Regions from separate parts of the Metapseudomonas otitidis genome, predicted to be linked through region 1. Evidence: riboswitches for the same ligand, from Rfam matches in the RefSeq annotation. Region 1 holds a riboswitch; each other region holds the start of a gene.
What was found. Region 1 has a riboswitch for cobalamin ahead of cobW (cobalamin biosynthesis protein CobW). Riboswitches for the same ligand answer to the same signal wherever they lie in the genome.
Positions count from the first base shown of each region.

Region 1 (5,282 bases):
GCGTCGGGGCGGGCCGCGTGGGCCTGCGGGGTGATGTCCTGCACCTTCAGCGGGTGCAGGGCGCGTGCCTCGGTGAGCACCGCCTGGCCCAGGGCCAGGGTGGTGGTCGCCTCGTGGGCGCCGTAGTGGTAGGTGCCCCACAGCGGCGCGGCGCAGTCCAGCTGCTTGAGCACCGCCAGCATGACCCGCGCGGCATCGTCGGCCGGGGTCGGGTTGCCACGGCGGTCGTCCGCCAGGCAGATCTCGTCGTCCCGCTCGGCGCGGACCAGGAAGCGGCCCAGGGTGCCTTCGCGGCTGTCGTCCAGCAGCCAGCCGAAGCGCAGCAGCACATGGCGCGGGCACAGGGCGCGAACGCTCTGCTCGATGCGCCAGAGGGACTGGCCACGCAGGCTCAGGGGAATGGTCTCGTCCTTCTCGCTGTAGGCCGTGGCGCGGGCGCCATCGAAGACCCGGTAGCTGGAAGGCTGCAGCAGCACGATGTTGTGGTGCTGGCACAGCTCGGCGAGGCGCTCCACCGACCGCTCCTGGGCCGCGAAGCGCTCAGCGCTCACGTCTTCGGCCTGGAACCAGTCGAAGTAGTAGGCGAGGTTCACCACCGCGTCGGGGCGGGTGTCGTCGAGCAACTGCGTCAGGCTGGCGGCGTCCCAACCCTGCTCGGGCGGGCGCGGGGCGAGGAACCCCACATCATCCTCGGCACCCAGGCGAATCAGCGCCTGTCCAAGGGCATTGCCACCGCCCAGCAGCATCAAGCGCATTCGCATAAGGAGTCAGGTCGCTCAAGGCCGAAGTCATACGGACGGGCCGGCCAAAGGCCGGAAAGGCTGCATTCTGCGGGTTTCACAGCGGTACGTCACTACAGGCCCGCCGAAAAGCCCGGGCGGATCGGGGCGGGCAAGGCGAACGCAGGCGAAAAAGCCGGCATCCGGCAGGCAACACTCAGCGATATGCAGCGATCCTCTCGCGACCGAGCCGTCACTCGCCCGGCCGGTACAGGTGCGCATGCCCGGCGCGGTACAGCGACGAGTCGGCAAAGCCCTCGGCCGCCAGCACCTCCCCCACCAGGATCAGCGCCGTCCGGCGAAAGCCCACGGCCCGCACCTTCTCGGCGATGTCGGCGAGGGTGCCGGTGACCTGGGCCTGGTCCGGCCAGCTGGCGCGGTGGATCACCGCCACCGGGCAGGCCGGCCCGTAGTGCGGCAGCAGTTCGGCGACGATTTCCTCGATCCGGCTCACCCCCAGGTGGATCGCCAGGGTCGCCCGGTGACGGGCCAGGTCCCCCAGGGACTCGCCCTCGGGCATCCGCGTCTTGCTGGCGTGGCGGGTGAGGATCAGCGTCTGCGACACCTCCGGCAGCGTCAGCTCGCAGCCCAGCAGGGCCGCACAGGCCGCCGTGGCAGTAACGCCCGGCACGATCTCGTAGGGAATGCCACGCTCGCGCAGGTGGCGGATCTGCTCGCCGATGGCGCCATACAGCGACGGATCGCCCGAATGCACCCGCGCCACGTCCTGGCCCCGGGCATGGGCCTCGGCCAGCAGCGCAACGATCTGCTCCAGGTGCAGCTCGGCGGTGTTCACCACCTGCTGCGCCTGGTGCCCCTCCAGCACCGCCTCCGGCACCAGCGAGCCGGCATAGAGGATCACCGGGCAGCGGTGGATCAGCCGCTGCCCCTTCACCGTGATGAGTTCCGGATCGCCCGGACCGGCGCCAATGAAATAGACCGTCATGGCCGTTCAGCCTCCAGGTGGATGCAGGCCAACGCGCAGGTCGCGCGAGCACTGCGGCGTTTGTCGAGCAGCAGGTGCGAAGGCCCCTGCCCCAGCCGATCGGCCAGCGCCAGGGCCGCCGCCTCGGCCACCCCCGCACTGCCGGCCAGGGCGCGGACCCGCTCGGACGGCTGGCTCAGGCGCGCCTCCAGGGCGTTCAGCGCCTCGGGGGAAACGCCCTGCAACGGCAGGTTGCGCTCCGCCGCCAGCGCCTGCAGGCCTAGCTCCAGGGCGCGGTCCTCGCGGGTCGCCAACGCCGCCAGGCGCGCCGGCGGCACCCCGGCCTCGGCCAGGCAGGCATCCAGCAAGGCCCCCAGCTCCGCCGCCGTGCAGCCCTGGCGGCAGCCGAAACCGGCCACCAGCGAAGGCGGCGTCAGGGAAGGAGCAGCGGGGTTCATGGCGTGGCAGGCGACCGGGCGGGAAAAATCCGCGCAAGGACAGCACGGGCCCGACGAGGCGTCAACCAACGCGATTGACCGCCGCCCGGGCCCTGCGTAGCCTTCCGTCCTTTCGAGGTTCTCCAGCGAGCGCTGGAGCTAAGAGGGAACGTGGTCCAAGCCACGGCTGCCCCCGCAACTGTAAGCAGCTGATGCCCTGTCCACAGCCACTGCCCACGGGCGGGAAGGCGGACCCGGCGGCGCCCCGCGCCAGGCTGCGAGCCAGGAGACCTGCCTCGGCGAATTTCCAGACAACCGGGCGGGGTGATCCGGTGGCGAATACCTCCAGTGGGCCCGGCCCGCTGCATTCGTCATGCCCGCCACAGAGCACCTGAGAGGCGCGCATGAAAACCCTGGCCAAGCTCCCCGTCACCATCGTCACCGGCTTCCTCGGTGCCGGTAAGACCACCCTCCTCCGCCACATGCTGGACAACGCCCAGGGTCGCCGCATCGCGGTGATCGTCAACGAATTCGGCGAGCTGGGCATCGACGGCGACATCCTCAAGCAATGCAGCATCGGCTGCAGCGAGGAAGAGGCCGTGGGCCGCGTCTTCGAACTGGCCAACGGCTGCCTGTGCTGCACCGTGCAGGAAGAGTTCTTCCCGGTCATGCGCGAACTGGTGGCGCGCCGTGGCGACCTCGACCAGATCCTCATCGAGACCTCCGGCCTGGCCCTGCCCAAGCCCCTGGTGCAGGCCTTCCAGTGGCCCGAGATCCGCAATGCCTGCACCGTGGACGCGGTGATCACCGTGGTGGACAGCCCCGCCGTCGCCGCCGGCACCTTCGCCGCCTTCCCCGACCAGGTGGACGAGCAGCGCAAGCAGGACCCGAACCTCGACCACGAATCGCCCCTGCACGAACTCTTCGAAGACCAGCTGGCCAGCGCCGACCTGGTGATCCTCAACAAGACCGACCTGCTGGATGCCGACGCCCTGGCCGCCGTACGCGCCGAAGTCAGCGAAGAGCTGCCGCCGGCGGTGAAGGTGGTCGAGGCCGCCTCCGGCAAGCTTCCGCTGGACGTGCTGCTGGGCCTGAACGCCGAAGCCGAGCTGCACATCGACAGCCGCCCCACCCACCACGACCACGAAGAACACGAGGACCACGACCACGACGAGTTCGACTCCTTCCACGTCGACCTCCCGGAAGTGGACGAGCGCGCCCTGCTCGCGGCCCTCGGCCAGTTGGTGGAACGCCACGCCATCCTGCGCATCAAGGGCTTCGTCGCCGTCACCGGCAAGCCCATGCGCCTGCTGGTGCAGGGCGTCGGCAAGCGCTTCGACAAGCACTTCGACCGCGCCTGGCGCAGCGACGAGCCCCGCGCCACCCGCCTGGTGGTGATCGGCCAGGAGCTGGACCAGGCCACCATCGCCAACGAACTGCGCACCGCCCTGGCGTAACCACCGAACCGGCGCCTCTCCCCCGGGAGAGGGCCGCTCCACCGAGCCGAGGCCCGAGCCATGCACCTGTTGCGCACCCAGCCCGGCGGCTTCGTCCCCGACGATGGCATCGCCCATCTGGCCCAGACGCCCGCCGAGCTGGTCATCCTCTGCAGCGGCGACTCGCACCTGGCGCTGCTGGCCGAGGCCGCCCGCACGCTGCCGGAGGACTACCCGAGCCTGCGCCTGGCCAACCCGATGCAGCTGCAGAACCACGCCTCGGTGGACCTCTACGTCGACGAGGTGCTGCAGCACGCCAAGGTCATCCTCATCTCCGTGCACGGCGGCGTCGGCTACTGGCGCTACGGCATCGAGCAACTGGTGGCGCTGGCCGAGCGCGGCGCCACGCTGATCCTGGTGCCCGGAGACGACCGCCCCGATCCCGAGCTGGCACGGCTCTGCACCGTTCCCACAGAGGATGCCGAGCGCTACTGGCACTACCTGCGCCAGGGCGGGCTGGACAACGCCCGGCAGCTGTTCGCCTGCCTCGCCAGCCGCTGCCTGGGCCACGCGATGCCCTGGGAGGAGCCCAGGGCGCTGCCCCGCGTCGCGGTCTACCACCCGCGCCAGCCCAACGCCGGGCTCGCCCACTGGCGCGCCGACTGGCAACCCGAGCAGCCCGTGGTGGCGCTGGTGTTCTACCGCACCCACCTGCAGGCGGCGAACACCGGCTTCCTCGACACCTTCTGCGAACGCCTCGCCGCCCAGGGCCTCAACCCCCTGCCCATCGCCGTGGCCAGCCTCAAGGAGGCCGCCTGCCTGGCCACCCTCGAAGACTGGCTGGACGAGGCCGGCGTCGAGCTGATCATCAACACCACCGGCTTCGCCCAGTCCTCGCCGGAGGCCCCCAGCCTGCGCCCGTTCCGCCGCGACGTGCCGGTGTTCCAGGCCATCTGCAGCCTGGACAACCAGCCCCAGTGGGAGGCCAACGCCCAGGGCCTGGGCCCCCGTGACCTGGCCATGCACGTCGCCCTGCCGGAGCTGGACGGCCGCCTCATCACCCGCGCCATCAGCTTCAAAGGCCTGGCCTGGCGCAGCGAGCGCAGCCAGAGCGACGTGGTCTGCTACCTGCCCCATGTCGAGCGCATGGACTTCGTCGCCGAACTGGCGCGGCGCTGGCTGCTGCTGGCGCGCAAGGCCAACGCCGACAAGCGCGTGGCGCTGATCCTCGCCAACTACCCCACCCGTGACGGCCGCATCGGCAACGGCGTGGGCCTGGACACCCCGGCCGGCGCGCTGAATATCCTCCGCGCCCTGGAGGCCCGGGGTTACCCCGTGGCCGGCCTGCCGGAGAGCGGCACCGCCCTCATCCACAGCCTGCTGGGCGGCGTCAGCAACGACCTCGACAACCTCGACGCCCGCCCCTGCGCCCAGAGCCTGGCCCTGGACGACTACCTCGCCTGCTTCTCCCGCCTCCCCGAAGCCAACCAGCGGGCGGTGACGGAGCGCTGGGGCGAGCCGCAACAGGACCCGATGTTCCGCAGCGGACGGATGATGATCGCCGGCCTGCGCTTCGGCCTCGCCTTCGTCGGCATCCAGCCGGCGCGGGGCTACCAGTTGGACCCGGCGGCCATCTACCACGACCCGTCGCTGGTACCGCCCCACGGCTACCTGGCCTTTTATTTCTGGCTGCGCGAGGTGTTCG
Region 1 is NZ_AP022642.1:875,846-881,127, reverse strand. It holds gene PotMrB4_RS04150 (sugar nucleotide-binding protein) at 1-761, opposite strand, end outside; gene cobM (precorrin-4 C(11)-methyltransferase) at 973-1,725, opposite strand; gene PotMrB4_RS04140 (cobalamin biosynthesis protein) at 1,722-2,162, opposite strand; cobalamin riboswitch at 2,261-2,454, shown strand; gene cobW (cobalamin biosynthesis protein CobW) at 2,546-3,598, shown strand; gene cobN (cobaltochelatase subunit CobN) at 3,659-5,282, shown strand, end outside.

Region 2 (5,282 bases), 2.9 Mb from region 1:
AGGTCGTGGAAGCTGGCCAGGGTGCTCAGCCGCAGGCGGCGCAGCAGGGCCAGCAGCTCCAGCTGGTAGCGCGGGTCGAGGTGGTTGGTGGGTTCGTCGAGCAGCAGCAGGCCGGGGGCTTGCACCAGGGCGCGGGCCAGCAGGGCGCGTTGTTTTTCGCCGCCGGAGAGCCGGGCGAACGGGGTGTCGCGGTGGGCCTCCAGGGCCACCTGGCGCAGCGCTTCGCCGACCCGGGCGCGGTCGGCGGCGGTGTCGCCGTCGAACGGCCCCTGGTGGGGCGAGCGGCCCATGGCGGCGACCTCGGCGACGCTGAGGCCGAAGTCGCTGGGGAACTCCTGCAGCACCACGGCGACCCGCTGTGCGCACCAGCGCGGCGGCTGGCGCCAGATGTCCTCGTCGTCCACCCGCACCGTGCCGCCGTGGGGGCGGGCGGCGCGGTAGATGCAGCGCAGCAGGCTGCTCTTGCCGCTGCCGTTGGGGCCGATGAGGCCGACGAACTCGCCTTCCGCCACGTCCAGCCCGATGCCGTCCAGGGACCAGCCGGCGAGGGCGCCGTCAGGGGCCCAGCGCAGGTCATGGAGGTTCAGGCGGGACATGGCGTAACCCTCAGAAGCTGTAGTCGGCGGTGACGAAGAACGAGCGCGGCTGGCCCAGCAGCCACTGCTGGCCGCCGTTCTGCTGGGTGACGGCGTAGCGGCGGTCCAGCAGGTTGTTCAGCTCCAGCCCCAGGCGCGTGTCGGGCAGCACCTGCCAGCCGAGGTTGGCGTCGAGCACGGTGTAGCCGGGTACTTTGACGGTGTTGGCGGCGTCGGCGTAACGGGCGTCGACGTAGCGCGCGCCGAGGCCAGCGTCCAGGTCATGGCCGAGCGCCTTGCTGACCCAGAGGTTGGCGGTGCGCCGTGGCACGTCGGTGGGGCGGTTGCCGGACCGGGAGACGAGAAGATCGTCCTTGGCCTCATTGAATTCGTCGTACTCGGCGCGCAGCAGCGAGGCGTTGGCCGAGACGTGCCAGCCCTGCTCCAGAGCCAGTTCCAGGGTCGCCTCCAGGCCGTCGGAGGACTGCTGGCCGATCTGCTGGGCCTGACCTTTTGCTGATTCGCGGGAGAGCAACTTCTTCTTGACGATGTGGTAGGCGGCCAGGGTCCACTCGCCGCGCCCGTCCCAGAACTGCTGCTTGAGGCCGAACTCGGTCTGCTTCGACTCGGTCAGGTCCATATTCTGCTGGCCAGAATTGAGGGTGATGAGGTTGCTGACGCCGTCCTCGCTGGTGGAGTACTGGCCGTAGAAGGACAGCTGCGGGGTGGCGGCGAACACCAGGCCGGCGCGCCAGTTGCCGCCCTGGATGCTGCGGTCGCTGCGCAATGGTTGTGCGCGGTTCTCGTTGGGAAGATCGGTGCGGTCGATGTGGTTCTGGTCGCGACGCAGGCCGGTGACCACGGACCAGCGCTCGCTCAGTTGGGTGCGGTTCTCGGCGAACAGGGCGGCGGTGTGGGTTTCGCTGCGCGAGTGCGGGCGGTAGGCCGAGGCGCTCTGGAAGTAGCCGGGGGCGGGGTTCCACGGGTCGACGTAGTCGCCGTCGATGTCGGTGTAGGGCGCGTTGTTCAGCAGGTCGAAGCGGATGCGGTTGAACTCGCCGCCGACCAGCGTGCGGCTGTCGAGGCCGAACAGTGAGTGGTCGAAGGTGAAGGTCTGGCGGTCGCCGATCTGCTCCTGCTCGTGCTTGATGCGCAGCTGCTCGGCGCGCTTCAGCTGGCCCCGGCCGGCGTCCCAGGTGTAGGCCTCGGCGTTGCGCCAGTAGCGGCGGCTCTTGATGTGGTAGAGCTGGTTGCTGGCGCTGAAGCCTTCGCTGGGCGTCCAGTCGGTGACGAGCCGGGTCCACTGGTCGTTGTAGTGCAGCTCGGCGTTGTGCAGGTTGTAGTTCTTGTCTTTCAGGCTGTCCCGCAGGTGGCCGTCGATCAGCGGCGTGCCGAAATAGTTCATCGGCTGCAGGTCGCCCTGGTCGTGGGCGAGGGTGAAGGCCAGGGCGTCGCTGGCCTGCCAGCGCAGGGCGGCGCTGAGGCCGAGGTTCTTCGAGTCGCCCCGGTCGATCCAGCCGTGGCTGGCCTCGCGGTTGAGGTTGAGGCGGTAGCTGAGGGTGTCGGTGAGCGAGCCGCCGCTGTCCAGGGCCATCTGCTGGCGGTCGTCGGAGCCGTAGCCCAGGCGCAGGCGGTTGCGGATCTCGCCGTCGAAAGGCTTCTTCGGCACCACGTTGATCACCGCGCCGGTGGCGCCTTCGCCGTAGAGCACCGAGGCCGGGCCACGGATCACGTCGATGCGCTCGACCATCCACGGGTCGGTGGGGAAGGTGGTGGTGCCCATGCCGGTGTAGAAGCGCGTGCCGTCGTACAGCTGCATCACCGAGGCGTGGCCGGTGAAGCCCCGGGCCGAGAGGGCGGTGCCGCCGTTGCCGGGGGTGCCGATGTGGGTGATGCCGGGGCTGCGGGTCACGGCGTCCTGCACGGTGGCGTTGTTGCGTGCGCGCACCTCGTCACCGCTGATGGCGCTGGTGCTGGCCGGGGTTTCCAGGGCGGACAGGCCCAGGCGCGAGCCGGCGGGCACGGGCGTGTCGAGGCGGATGGCGGTGTCGTCCGCCTGGTCGGTGACGGCGGTGGCCGGTAGCGCCAGGGTGCCGTCTTCGGCGTGCAGGGAGAAGGAAATGGATAGCGCGAGCAGGCCGAAGGCGGCGCTCGCCGGAGCGTTGGAGCTGAAGGTACGGGACATGTCGTTCCTATCACGTCAGGAATGAATGGAGCCCGGAGGGAATGCAAAGGCGCGCGCGGGCGCGTGCACCCGTGCGAGAAACCGGCCCGTGCCCGCCCACCGCGGGTTTGCCTATCGATGCTCCAGGCCGGTCTCCGGGCTTGCGAGGATCACGCCGCATTCGCCTTCCCATGCCGTGGGCACAGTGGCGTACCGAATGCAGCGCTCGCTTACCGTTGCGGGGGCAGCGCCGGACTGGTCCTGATGGACGCACCGGCTTCCCGTTTCACCTCACGCGCGGCGGCGTGAGGCACCTGGAACGGCGCGCATCTGACCACTGGCACGGGGTGGCGTCAACCGTTGTCGGGAATCATTCGCCCTGTCGGCCGGCCATGGCCGTTCCCATCGCAGCCGGTAGAATGCCCGCCGCCGTTCACTGCCCGGAGGCCCCATGAGCCTGGAACCCCACGATCTCGATGCCATCAGCGCCATCACCCTGGATGACTACCAGCGCAATGCCGAGGGCTTCCGCGAGGGCACCCGCGACCACGACGTGAGCCAGAACATCGAGGCGCTGCTGCGCCATCTGGGGCCGGGCGGGCCGTTCGACATCCTCGACTTCGGCTGCGGCCCGGGGCGCGACCTGCAGACCTTCCGCCGCCTCGGCCATCGCCCGGTGGGGCTGGACGGTACGGCGCGCTTCGTCGAAATGGCCCGCACCGATGCCGGTTGCGAGGTTTGGCAGCAGAACTTCCTGGCGCTGGAGCTGCCCGCCGAGCGCTTCGATGGGGTGTTCGCCAATGCCAGCCTGTTCCACGTGCCGCTGCAGGAGTTGCCGCGTGTACTCGGCCAGTTGCACGCCACCCTGCGGCCGGGTGGCGTGTTGTTCAGCTCCAATCCACGGGGGCAGAACGAGGAGGGCTGGAACGGCCAGCGCTACGGCGCCTGGCACGACTACGCGCGCTGGCGTGAGTTGCTGGAGGCGGCGGGCTTCCAGGCGCTGGAGCACTATTACCGGCCGGCGGGGCTGCCCCGCGAGCAGCAGCCCTGGCTGGCGAGCGTGTGGCGGAAGCCGGCCTGAGCAACGGCCATTGCCGGGGGGCTGTCGAGAGATGCCTGGGCAGGGCACCGTCTGAAAAGCTATGCCCAAAAGCGTGTTGCTGATTATCGAGTTCTATTGATGTCACCTGTTTCGCCTTGCCGGGCGAGCAACCGTGTTCAGCGTCAAGCCACTTGAGGCCTGAAATGTGCCTGATCACGGAGCATCGCATTGAGGATGGTGAGCAGTTTCCGCATGCAGGCGACGACCGCTACTTTGCCGGGTTTCCCCTGTTCTTTTAGTCTCCGATAGAAGCTGTGCACGACCTCGTTGCGGCTGCGAATGGCCGACAGCGTGGCCATGTAGAGCACCTTCCTGACTTCGGATCGCCCACCCCAAACTCGCCGGGTACCCCGGTAGTAGCCGCTGTCCCGGTTGAAGGGCGCGACACCCACCAATGCCGCAATCTGCTTGCGGTTCAGGTGGCCCAGCTCTGGTAGTAGAGCCAGCAACGTGATTCGACATACGGGCCCAATACCTTTCACTTCAGCCAGCAAGTCATCCTTGGCCCGCCAGATCTCTGATTTTTGAATGGCATCATTCAACCCTGCATCGCTGGCTCTGAGGCGCTTTTCCAGCCACTGGATATGCAGCTTGATGTCACGCCGCAAGGCCTTGCCTGCTGCCTGCTGCAAGCGCAGCTTCTCGGCGACCATCATGTCGACCAATTGACGCCGACGCCCAACTAGATCCGCCAGTTCGAGCGCTTGCTCCTCGGGTAGCGGCCGTACGGTGGGACGAATGGCAATCCCGAATGTGGCGAGAACCCGAGCATCCAACGCGTCAGTCTTGGCCAGTTGGCCCGATGCCTTGGCAAAGTCACGGACCTGCCTTGGATTGGCCAGTACCAACGGCAATTGCTGTGCAGCCAGCTCCGCAATCAGGAGACGCTCCAGGCCACCCGTTGCCTCAGCCACGATGAGGTTGGGTGCCAAGGCCAGCATATCGGTGGCCAGTTGGGCCCTACCTGAAGCGTCGTTGGCATAGCGCTGGAGCGTGGCGCTGCCACTGACGAAGACATCGAGAAAGTTCTTCGAGATATCGATTCCGACAACGAGGAGTTCTTGGTTCATGGCATTCCTCTCTCACCCTGACTTGCAGAAACGAGCTTTGAGCTCAGGCAACCGTTCGGGTTAATCAAGAAGAACCTGCTCCGACCCTCGCTCGCCCACGATCTGGAGATCTAGTTTCTGGCGGTCTGAAGCAGGTGTGGAACAACTTACAAGTTTCTTTTTTCAATCGTCGGAATGCCGCCCACAAAAAAGAAACCAAAAAGGCTCGCCCCTACATCCGGGTCCCGCTGCGCGGGACTTCCCTCGCTCCATCGTTGCTCCAGGGGCCGGCGCGATGGGCCATCCATGGCCTGGCGCGCCTCTCGCGGCATCCATGCCGCTCGCTCCCCTGCACAACGACTGCGCTCGGCCTCCTGAAGGGGCATATTCCC
Region 2 is NZ_AP022642.1:3,820,361-3,825,642, reverse strand. It holds gene PotMrB4_RS17485 (ABC transporter ATP-binding protein) at 1-596, opposite strand, end outside; gene PotMrB4_RS17480 (TonB-dependent receptor) at 607-2,760, opposite strand; cobalamin riboswitch at 2,869-3,072, opposite strand; gene PotMrB4_RS17475 (class I SAM-dependent methyltransferase) at 3,191-3,820, shown strand; gene PotMrB4_RS17470 (IS110 family RNA-guided transposase) at 3,964-4,911, opposite strand.
Region 2: it holds a riboswitch for cobalamin, as region 1 does, so the genes downstream of both, PotMrB4_RS17480 (TonB-dependent receptor) here and cobW (cobalamin biosynthesis protein CobW) in region 1, are expected to answer to the same signal.

Region 3 (5,282 bases), 2.3 Mb from region 1:
TTGGACGTTCTTCAGGTGCAGGCAGGCATGTTCGGCCAGGTCCTCCACCCGCTCCGGCACGCCGTGCATGGCCAGGTAGCCGGGGCTGGCGTAGAGACCCAGCTCCAGGTCGAACAGCTTGCGTACCACGTAGGCGTCGTTCTTCAGCTCACCGAGGAAGAACAGCAGGTCCAGCCCGTCCAGCACCAGGTCCGGCTCGTGGTCCGCCACCACCACGTCCAGTTCCAGCCCCGGGTGCTGGCGCAGGAGCTGGCTGAAGAAGCCGTTCTCCTGGCATTCGAAAAAACCCGTGGGCACCTGGATGCGCACCTGGCCGACGATGCCCTGGGCGTCGTCACGCAAGGTGGCCAGGGCGTTGCCCAGGTGGTCGATGCTCGTCTTGCATTTCTGGTAGAGCCGCTCCCCATCGGCCGTGCAGCGCAGCAACCGGGTGGAGCGGAGAAAAAGGGCCGTGCCGAGACTGCGTTCCAGGCTCATCAGGCGGCGGCTGAGGGTATTGGCAGGTATCCCTAGTACCCTGCTTGCTTTTGCGAAGCTCCCTGCCCGTACGATCTGCACGAATAAAGCCAAGTCATCCAGCATCTTCACCAACTTCGAAACTCGTCGAGACTTATCCGCGTCGTGCAGTTTTCATGCTAACAGCCGTATTTTTTGCAGAGAACCTACATTTCCGGACTGCCAATCTCCATTTTTCGAATGAACTTAGTCGGCAAGTAGCGCGCTAACTGCCGTGCTTTGCGAGGTCGATTCAATGGCGCCGGACTTTTGTCAAGGAGTGCGCCAAGCCCACACGCGGCGGGGCTTTCAGCAGTTCGAGGGAAAATTTCGTATTGAGCCGGACGAAACTTGGAAGTTGGCCAAGTTGTGAGCGATGGGATTAATCCGGGGAAGTTGTCATGTGCCGCCGTTTACTGGCGAACTTGGATGTTGCGAGGCGTCGGAAAGTCGTCACATTCACAGCCATGTGAAACTTGGGCGACGGAAACAGGACAGATTCGAAGGGTAATGACGAGGCCGCCCGTCCATTGCAGCCGGGCGGCAGGTGTGTCGGATCAGGCCGCGGCGTGGTGCAGGCGGACGTTAAACAGAGGGCCCTGGCTGTAGCGCGACAGGGTCTTGGCCAGGGCCAGTACGCCCAGGTCGATCAGCGGTTCCACCAGGATCACGCTCATGTAGGCCAGGCCGAAGGTGCTCACCGAGGCCAGGGTCTCGGCGGTGAAGCCGTGGCCGTAGAAGGCCCAGAAGGCCACCCAGGCGACGATGCCGCCCTGGTAGGCGGTGGACAGCGCCAGGGCCTGGCTGTAGCGGGTTTCCACGTAGGCGGTGCGAGCCGGGATGATGCGGTTGGCCAGCAGGCTGATGCCCCACAGGGGCACCAGCAGGGTGGTGACGTTCATGCCGTACTGCGGCAGGTCGAAGGGGGCGAAGAACAGGCCCTGGACCAGCAGCCCGGCGGCCAGGCCGATGGCGGCCGCGCCGGCGCCGAACATCAGCAACAGGGTCGAGCCGAGGATCAGGTGGACCTCGGAGACGCCCACCGCGTGATGCGGGAACACCTCGAAGAAGCAGAACACCAGGGCCGTGGCGATCAAACTGCGCAGGGCCAGGGCGCTGATGCCGCCGTTGGTGCGGATGCTGTCGTAGGCCATCTTGGCGGTCAGGCCGAAGGCGGTGACGGCGGTGCCATAGCTGAGCAGGAGCTTGGCGCCTTCGACGACGCCGGGTTCGATATGCATGTGCGGTTCCTTGCCGCGCCCACCGCGCGGTGACCAGTTCTAGGGGTCGGGCCTCGTGCCCGTTACGGATGGCAGGTCTCCTGGCTCGCAGGTCAATGCTCCACCCACCTTCCCGGCCGGGGCCAGTGGTGCTTCGGGTTTCGCTCGCTGCTTACAGTTGCGGGGGCAGCCATGGCCTGGGCGTTGCGCCGCACCATGTTCCCTGTTGCTCCGGGCGGTTGCCCGGAAACCATCGGCGGCCATCTTACTGGCGGGCCTGCGGGCGGCAAAGGCAAATTTTTGCGCCCCTGCGAGCGCCCCGTGCGCCTCCCTGCCTGCGACAGTCCGCCACAGTCGACTTTCCCCTGCCAGCCAGGCGCCACCCGCAGGCCTCCGGGCGCCCGGGGTGTGGCAGCTCGTCGCAGTCGGGCCGCATCGGGGGCCCTTGCTAGCATCCGTCCCGCAGCGCCCCAGAGGCCTGCCAAGTGCATGCGGGCGCCATGAGGCGCCCGGTAGTCATCCAGGGATCGGACAGCTCGGCGCCATGCGGCACAGGTCGTTCCCGGAACCACTCGACAACAACAGGGACCGACGCCCATGGCCGTGATGCCATCCCCTTCGTTCTGGCGCTCCGCCTTCCTCCCCTCGCCCGCCACGGCCTGGCCGCTGCTGCTCCTGCTCTGCGCCGCCGCCCAGGCCCAGGGAGACGGCAAGACCCTGGTGCTGGACAGCACCACCGTCACCGCCACCCGCAGCGCCAACAGCAGCTTCGACCTGCCGGCCTCGGTGTCCACGGTGGACCGCAAGGCCCTCGAGGATGCCCAGGCCGATAGCCTGTCCAGCGTGCTGCGCAGCCTGCCCAACGTGAACTTCGGCGGCGGCCCCCGCCCTGCGGCACAGATCCCCGCCATCCGTGGTCTGCAGGGGCCACGCATCATCCTCACGGTGGACGGTGCGCGGCGTAACAACGAGGGCGGCGTGAACAGCCCGCTGCTGCTCGACCCCGACTTCATCCGCCAGGTGGACGTGGTGCGCGGCCCCATGTCGGCGGCCTATGGCAGTGGCGGCCTGGGCGGCGTGATGGCCTTCGAAACCCTGGCAGCGGAGGACTACGTCGACCCCGAGCGCGGCTACGGCGGCCAGGCCAAGGTGGGTTACCGCAGCGGCAACGAGGCCTTCTCCACCCACCTCACCGCCGCAGCACTGAACGACCAGGCCGACGTGCTGGCCAGTGCCACCTACCGCAACTACGGCGCCATTCACACCGGCAAGGGCGGCGCGGATTCGGAGTACCCCAACGACGGCGACCTGGGCGCCAGCCTGCTCAAGGCCGGCCTCAACCTGGGCGAACTGAACCGGGTGGAGCTGAGCCGCCAGACCTTCGACGACGACTTCACCGGCCCCACCAACCCCGGCGGCAACCTGGTGTTCCCCTTCGACCAGGACACCCGCCGCCGGCAGGAGCAGTACACCGGCAACTGGTCGTTCCACGACACCGACCGCAGCTGGCTGGACGGCAAGCTGAGCCTCTACCGCACCCGCTTCAGCCTCGCCGGCCACAGCCGCTCGACACCGCCCCAGGCCGACACCTCGGCCATGACCCGTACCGACGGCGGCAGCCTGCAGAACACCAGCACCTTCGAGGTGGGCGAGCACTACCGGCAGCGCCTCACCTACGGCGTGGACTACTACAAGGACACCGCCGAGAACACCTCCAACGGCCAGGGCAACTCGGTGCTGCCCGACGGCGAGCTGCGCGCCCTTGGCGGCTTCATCCAGAGCGAGCAGACCTTCGACCGCTGGACCCTGATCGCCGCGTTGCGCCACGACGACTACAGGCTGTCCTCCCCCGGCCAGGGCGACGCCCGCCACAGCCGCCTCTCGCCGAAGATCGCCCTGAAGTATCAGCCCATCGACCCCCTGGGGCTGTTCGTCAGCTACGGCGAAGCCTTCCGCGCGCCGACCATGACCGAGATGTACGGCAACCTGGACACCCGCCGGGCGCTGTTCAACTTCCGCCCCAACCCGGGCCTGGAACCGGAGACCAGCAAGACCTGGGAAGCCGGCTTCACCCTGGACTTCAGCGACCTGCTGGCCGCCGGCGACCAGTTCCGCCTCAAGGCCACCGGCTTCGACGAGGACGTCTACGACCTGATCGACTCCCAGGTGGTCGGCACCTACGTGCGCCAGGCGCCCTTCGCCGGCGTCGGCCAGGTGTTCCAGCGGCGCAACGTGGCCCGGGCCGAGCGCCAGGGTGGCGAGATCGAGGCGGCCTACGAGCTGGACCGCCTGAGCGTCGGCCTGGGGTACTCCCAGCTGCGCTCGCGCAACGCCCAGACCGGCGCCGACCTCTACGCACCGCCGGACAAGCTGGCCCTGACCCTGGGCTACCGCCTCGACGAGCAATGGTCGATCAACTACCGCGGGCAGTTCGTCAAGGCCCAGGACTACGACGACACCCTGCTGCGCCGCCGCGACGGCTACGCCCTGCACGACATCGGCCTGACCTGGGAGCGCGACCCGTACCGCGTCGACCTGGGGGTGACCAACCTGTTCGACCAGGCCTACGCCACCTACCAGCAGACCCAGGCCAACACCTTCAGCTACGAGGAAGGCCGCAGCGTCAACCTCACCCTCAGCTCGCGCTTCTGAGAGGCCGTCCATGCACGCTCATCGCTTTCCCCTTCTGCTCGGCACGGCCCTGCTCTCGGCATGCGCCGCCCAAGCCCCCAGCGGCCCGCAGCCGGTGGTGATCGACTTCGCCCTGCTGGCCAACGGACACCCCGCCCGCTGCGGTGCGCCCCTGGGCCCGCTGGGCGCTGATGCCCGCTCCTCGACCCTGCGCGATGCACGGTTCTACGTGCAGGACGTGGCGCTGGTCCGCGCCGACGGCCAGGCCGTGCCCCTGGTGCTCGACCACGACGACTGGCAGGACGGCCAGGTCGCCCTGCTGGACTTCGAGGACGCCACCGGCACCTGCCAGGGCGGCACCCCGGCCACCCGCACCCAGGTGCGCGGCCAGGCACCGGCCGGTGACTACGTCGGCCTGCGCTTCAGCCTCGGCGTGCCCGAGGCCCTCAACCACACCAGCACCGAACTCCAGGGCCCACCCCTGGACATCGCCGCCATGGGCTGGAGCTGGCAGGCCGGGCGCAAGTTCGCCAAGGTCGAGGTCAACCCCGAAGGCGGCGTAGCCAAGGCCGATGGCGCCCGCGCGCCCAGCTGGTACCTGCACCTGGGCTCCACCGGCTGCAGCGGCAACCCGCTCACCGGCGAAACGGTGGCCTGCCTGCGGGCCAACCGGGTGCCCGTCTCCCTGCGCGGTTTCGACCCCCGGCGCGATGCCGTGGCGCTGGACCTGTCCAGCCTGCTGGCCGGCAGCCAGCTCGGCCGTGACCAGGGCGGCGCGGTGGGCTGCATGAGCGGCCCGGACGACCCCGAATGCCCGGCAGTGTTCGCCCGCCTCGGCCTGGACCTGGCCAGCGGCCAGCCGCTGCCGGATGGCCAGGTTCCGGCCTTGCGCGTCGTGCCCCGGCCATGACGCGGCGCATCGGCCGACTCGCCGCA
Region 3 is NZ_AP022642.1:3,187,113-3,192,394, forward strand. It holds gene PotMrB4_RS14600 (LysR family transcriptional regulator) at 1-582, opposite strand, end outside; gene PotMrB4_RS14605 (energy-coupling factor ABC transporter permease) at 1,053-1,736, opposite strand; cobalamin riboswitch at 1,790-1,985, opposite strand; gene PotMrB4_RS14610 (TonB-dependent hemoglobin/transferrin/lactoferrin family receptor) at 2,313-4,367, shown strand; gene PotMrB4_RS14615 (MbnP family copper-binding protein) at 4,378-5,256, shown strand; gene PotMrB4_RS14620 (methanobactin export MATE transporter MbnM) at 5,253-5,282, shown strand, end outside.
Region 3: it holds a riboswitch for cobalamin, as region 1 does, so the genes downstream of both, PotMrB4_RS14605 (energy-coupling factor ABC transporter permease) here and cobW (cobalamin biosynthesis protein CobW) in region 1, are expected to answer to the same signal.

Region 4 (5,282 bases), 2.5 Mb from region 1:
ACCTGGCCGTGGTGGACCTGGGCCTGCCCGGCATGAGCGGGCTCGACCTGATCCGCCAGCTGCGCAGCCGCGACAAGACCTTCCCCATCCTCATCCTCACCGCCCGTGGCAACTGGCAGGACAAGGTGGAAGGCCTGGCCGCCGGCGCCGACGACTACGTGGTCAAGCCGTTCCAGTTCGAAGAGCTGGAGGCCCGCCTCAATGCCCTGCTGCGGCGTTCGTCCGGCTTCGTCCAGTCCACCATCGAGGCCGGGCCCCTGGTGCTCGACCTGAACCGCAAGCAGGCGATGATGAACGGCGAGTCCCTTGGGCTCACCGCCTTCGAATACCGCATCCTCGAATACCTCATGCGCCACCACCAGCAGGTGGTCGCCAAGGAGCGGCTGATGGAGCAGCTCTACCCGGACGACGACGAGCGCGACCCCAACGTCATCGAAGTGCTGGTCGGCCGGCTGCGGCGCAAGCTCGAAGGCGACAACGGCTTCCGCCCCATCGACACGGTGCGCGGCCAGGGCTACCTGTTCACCGAGCGCTGCCGATGAGGCGACACCCCCTGGCGGGGTTCTCCCTGCGCCTGCGGTTGATGCTCGGCGCCGCCGGCCTGGCGGTGCTGTTCATGCTGGCGCTGCTGCCGGTGCTCAGCAAAGCCTTCGACACCGCCATGGAGCAGGCCATCGAGAAGCGCCTCGCGGCCGATGCCAGCGCGCTGATCGCTGCCGCCCGCATCGTCGACGGCAAGCTCGACATGCCCGACAAGCTCCCCGACGAGGAATTCGACAACCTCGACGCCCACCAGCTCGGCTTCATCTACGACAGCGACGGCCGCCTGATCTGGCAGTCGCGCTCCTCTCAGGACGAGAGCGTCCACTACATGCCGCGCTACGACGGACGTGGCCACGAGTTCACCCAGATCCACGACGATCGCGGCCGGCGCTTCTTCGTCTACGACGTCGAGATCGACCTGCTGCGCGACCAGGCCGCTGCCTTCAGCATCGTCACCATGCAACCGATGAGCGACTACCAGGTGATGCACGACGGCTTCCTCCAGCAGCTCTACTTCTGGCTCGGCACGGCCCTGCTGGTGCTGCTGGTGATGCTCTGGTTCGGCCTCACCTGGGGCTTTCGCAGCCTGCGCCGCCTCAGTGAGGAGCTGGACCAGGTGGAGTCCGGCACCCGCGATGCCCTGAGCGACGCCCACCCCCGCGAGCTGCTGCGCCTGACCAAGTCCCTCAACCGCCTGCTGGACAGCGAACGCCGCCAGCGCGAGCGCTACCGCCATTCCCTCGACGACCTGGCCCACAGCCTCAAGACGCCGCTCTCGGTGCTGCAGGGCGTCAGCGAGACCATCGCCACCCGCCCTGGCGACACCGAACCGGCGCGGGTGTTGCGCAACCAGATCGAACGCATGAGCCAGCAGATCGGCTACCAGCTGCAACGGGCCACCCTGCGCAAGAGCGGCCTGGTGCGCCACCGGGTGCAGCTCGCCCCGCTGCTGGACACCCTCTGCGACGCCCTCGACAAGGTCTATCGCGACAAGCGGGTCAGGGTCCTGCGGGACTTCGACCCGAACCTGCAGGTGCCCGTGGAGCAGGGCGCCTTGCTGGAGATGCTCGGCAACCTGCTGGAGAACGCCTACCGGCTGTGCCTCGGCACCGTGCGGGTCAGCGCCCGAGAGCACGAGGCCAGTTGCGAGCTGGTGGTGGAGGACGACGGCCCCGGCGTACCCCCGGACCAGCGCGCGCGCATCCTCCAGCGCGGCGAGCGGGCCGACGCCCAGCACCCGGGGCAGGGCATCGGCACTGCCGTGGTGCTGGACATCGTCGAGAGCTTCGAGGGCGAACTGGCCCTGGGCGACTCGCCCCTGGGCGGCGCCGAGTTCCGCATCCGCCTGCCCCGGAACTGAGCGGCGCACCGACGCCGTTCGCCGGACGGTCATCGACAATCCGGCGGATCGGCGGAGCATGAGGGGGCCGCCACGGAGCGTGGCGGAACCCCACAGGGAGGAACCCCCTCATGCGCATCAATGCCTACCTGATCTTCCCCGGCACCTGCCGGGAGGCCTTCACCTTCTACGCCGATGTACTCGGTGGCGAACTCCGGATGATGACCTTCGGCGAAACCCCGGCCGCTGCCCACGTACCCACTGATTGCCACGGGCACATCATCCACGCCTGCCTGACCCGCGACGGCCAGTCGCTGATGGCCTCCGACAGCCTGCCCGAGCAGCCCCACGCCGGCATTCGCGGCTGCTCGGTGTCGCTCAACGTCGACAGCATTGCCGAGGCCGAGCGGGTGTTCAGCGGGCTCAGTGCCGGCGGCACCGTGCAGATGCCCCTGGAGCCCACCTTCTGGGCCGTTCGCTTCGGCATGTTCGAAGACCGTTTCGGCGTGCCCTGGATGGTCAACTGCGAGAAGGACGGCGCCTGAACCCTCCCGTCCGGCGCGGCGCGGGCTCGATTGACCCTGTCCCGCCGCGCCACTAAGCTGCGCGCCTGCACCAGGTGCCCCACGGCTTTTGGCCGGTGGGGTGAAACAGGGAAGCCGGTCCATTCCATCAAGAATCCGGCGCTGCCCCCGCAACGGTAGGCGAGTCAACCACCGCATCCAGCCACTGTGCCCACGCATGGGAAGGCGCGGTCGGGGAACCCCAGGTTCCGCTCGCAAGCCCGGAGACCGGCCCGGTGCGAGCGAGCATGGCCACGGCCATGCATCCATCCCTGGAGTCGCGCGGGTGGCGCGACGGAGACCCCACATGCAGTCCCCCGTATCCCGGGCATCCGCCACATGGATGCTGCTCGGCCTCGGTGCCGTTCTGCCGGCCCATGGCGAGCCCCTCGAACTGGCGCCCCAGAGCGTCACCGCCACGCGCACCTCGCAGCCAGTGCGCGCCAGCCTGGCCGCCACCACCGTCATCGACCGCGACGCCATCGAGCGCAGCCAGGCCCACTCGGTGCCCGAGCTGCTGCGCCAGGTGCCCGGCGTCACCCTCAGCAACAACGGCGGCCCCGGCAAGAACACCACGCTGTTCATGCGCGGCGCCGAGTCCGACCACGTGCTGGTGCTGGTGGACGGGGTGAAGATCGGCGCGGCCAGCAACGGCCTGGCTGCCTTCCAGGACCTGCCGGTGGAGTTGATCGAGCGCATCGAGGTGGTCCGTGGCCCGCGCTCCAGCCTCTACGGCTCCGAAGCCATCGGCGGAGTGATCCAGATCTTCACCCGCCAGGGCAGCGGCGACGGCACCGCCAAGCCCTGGTTCTCCGCCGGCTACGGCACCCACGACAGCTACCAGGGCAGTGCCGGCGTCAGCGGCGGCGGCGAGCAGGGCTGGTACAGCCTGGGCATGAGCAGCCAGGACAGCGACGGCATCGACGCCACCCGCGCGCGCAGCAGCTACCACGAGGGCGACGCCGACGGCTACCGCAACCTCTCCGGCAACCTGCGCGCCGGCTACCGCTTCGACAACGGCCTGGAACTGGATGGCACCCTGCTGCGGGCCAAGGCCCACACCGACCTGGACCTGGTGTCGCGGTCCAGCCCCGGCGGCGGCCGCAATGCCAACGCCGACAACGAGCAGCGCGTCATCGGCGGGCGCGCCCGTTTCAGCCCGGTGGAGCCCTGGGGCATCACCCTCCAGGCCGGGCGCAGCGAAGACCTGTCGCGCACCGAGGCCGGCGGGCAGTTCGACTCGCGCTTCGACACCCGCCGCGACACCGCCTCCTGGCTCAACGAATTCACCCTGGCCGAGGGCCACACCTTCAGCATCGGCCATGACTGGCAGCAGGACGAGGTGGACAGCTCCACCCGCTTCGACCGCGACTCGCGCCTCAATCGGGGCACCTTCGCCCAGTACCTGGGGGAAGCCGGCCGGCATGACTGGCAGCTCGCCCTGCGCCGCGACGACAACCAGCAGTTCGGCCGCCACGACACCGGCAGCGCCGCCTGGGGCTACGCCCTCAGCAAGGCGCTGCGCTTCAGCCTCAGCTACGGCACTGCCTTCAAGGCGCCCACCTTCAACGAGCTGTACTACCCCGACTACGGCAACCCCAGGCTCAAGGCCGAGACCTCCGAAAGCCTCGAAGCGGCGCTGAGCGGCGAACACGACTGGGGGCACTGGTCGGCCAACCTGTTCCGCACCCACGTCGACGACCTCATCGTCCACGATGCCCAGGCCGGCACCGGCCCCTTCGGCGGCCCCAACAACATCGGCAAGGCGCGCATCGACGGCGCCGAGCTGAGCCTCGGCAGCCGCTGGCTCGGCTGGGACTGGAACGCCAACCTGACCCTGCTCGACAGCGTCAACCGCGCCCACGACGGCAACCACGGCAAGCAGCTGCCACGTCGTGCCCAGCAGGTGTTCAACCTGGACCTGGACCGGCGCATCGGTGCCGTCGGCCTGGGCGCCACCCTGCACGCCGAAGGGCGGCGTTTCGACGACGTGGCCAACGACGACCGCCTGGCCGGCTTCGCCACCCTCGACCTGCGTGGCGAGTACTGGCTGAACGAGGAATGGCGCCTGCAAGCCAAGGTCAGCAACCTCTTCGCGGCTGACTACGAGACCGCCAAGGACTTCAACCAGCCCGGCCAGGCCGTCTACTTCAGCGTCCGCTACCAGGCCCTGTAACCCCTGAACATCCTTGCCGGGTGCGGCGGAAAAGCCTTCGGGCCGCCGCCGCACCCGGCGTAAACTGCGCATCCTTCCGCCGGCGCCCGCGTCGGCCCCGAACCGAGGACTCCCATGAGCGAATCCCCCGAACGCGACCAGCGCCACAAGGCGCGCATGCAGCGCAAGAAAGCCCTGATCGACGAGAAAATCGCCCAGGCCCAGGACGAGTACGGCCTGCTGCTGGTGCACACCGGCAACGGCAAGGGCAAGAGCAGCTCCGCCTTCGGCATGGTCGCCCGCGCCCTTGGCCACGGCTTCAAGGTGGGCGTGGTGCAGTTCATCAAGGGCGGCATGTCCACCGGCGAGGAGGCCTTCTTCCGCCGCTTCCCCGAAGAGGTGAGCTTCCACGTCATGGGCGAGGGCTACACCTGGGACACCCAGGACCGCCAGCGCGACATCGACAAGGCCCGCGCCGCCTGGGCCGTGGCCCGTGAGCTGCTGGACGACCCCGAGGTGGGCCTGGTGGTGCTCGACGAGCTGAACATCGCCCTCAAGCATGGCTACCTGGCGCTGGACGAGGTGCTGCGCGACATCGAGTCCCGTCCCGAGCACCAGCACGTGGTCGCCACCGGCCGGGGCGCGCCCGAGGCGCTGATCGAGGCGGCGGATACCGTCACCG
Region 4 is NZ_AP022642.1:4,441,793-4,447,074, reverse strand. It holds gene PotMrB4_RS20465 (response regulator) at 1-542, shown strand, start outside; gene PotMrB4_RS20460 (ATP-binding protein) at 539-1,903, shown strand; gene PotMrB4_RS20455 (VOC family protein) at 2,014-2,427, shown strand; cobalamin riboswitch at 2,483-2,696, shown strand; gene btuB (TonB-dependent vitamin B12 receptor) at 2,789-4,621, shown strand; gene cobO (cob(I)yrinic acid a,c-diamide adenosyltransferase) at 4,736-5,282, shown strand, end outside.
Region 4: it holds a riboswitch for cobalamin, as region 1 does, so the genes downstream of both, btuB (TonB-dependent vitamin B12 receptor) here and cobW (cobalamin biosynthesis protein CobW) in region 1, are expected to answer to the same signal.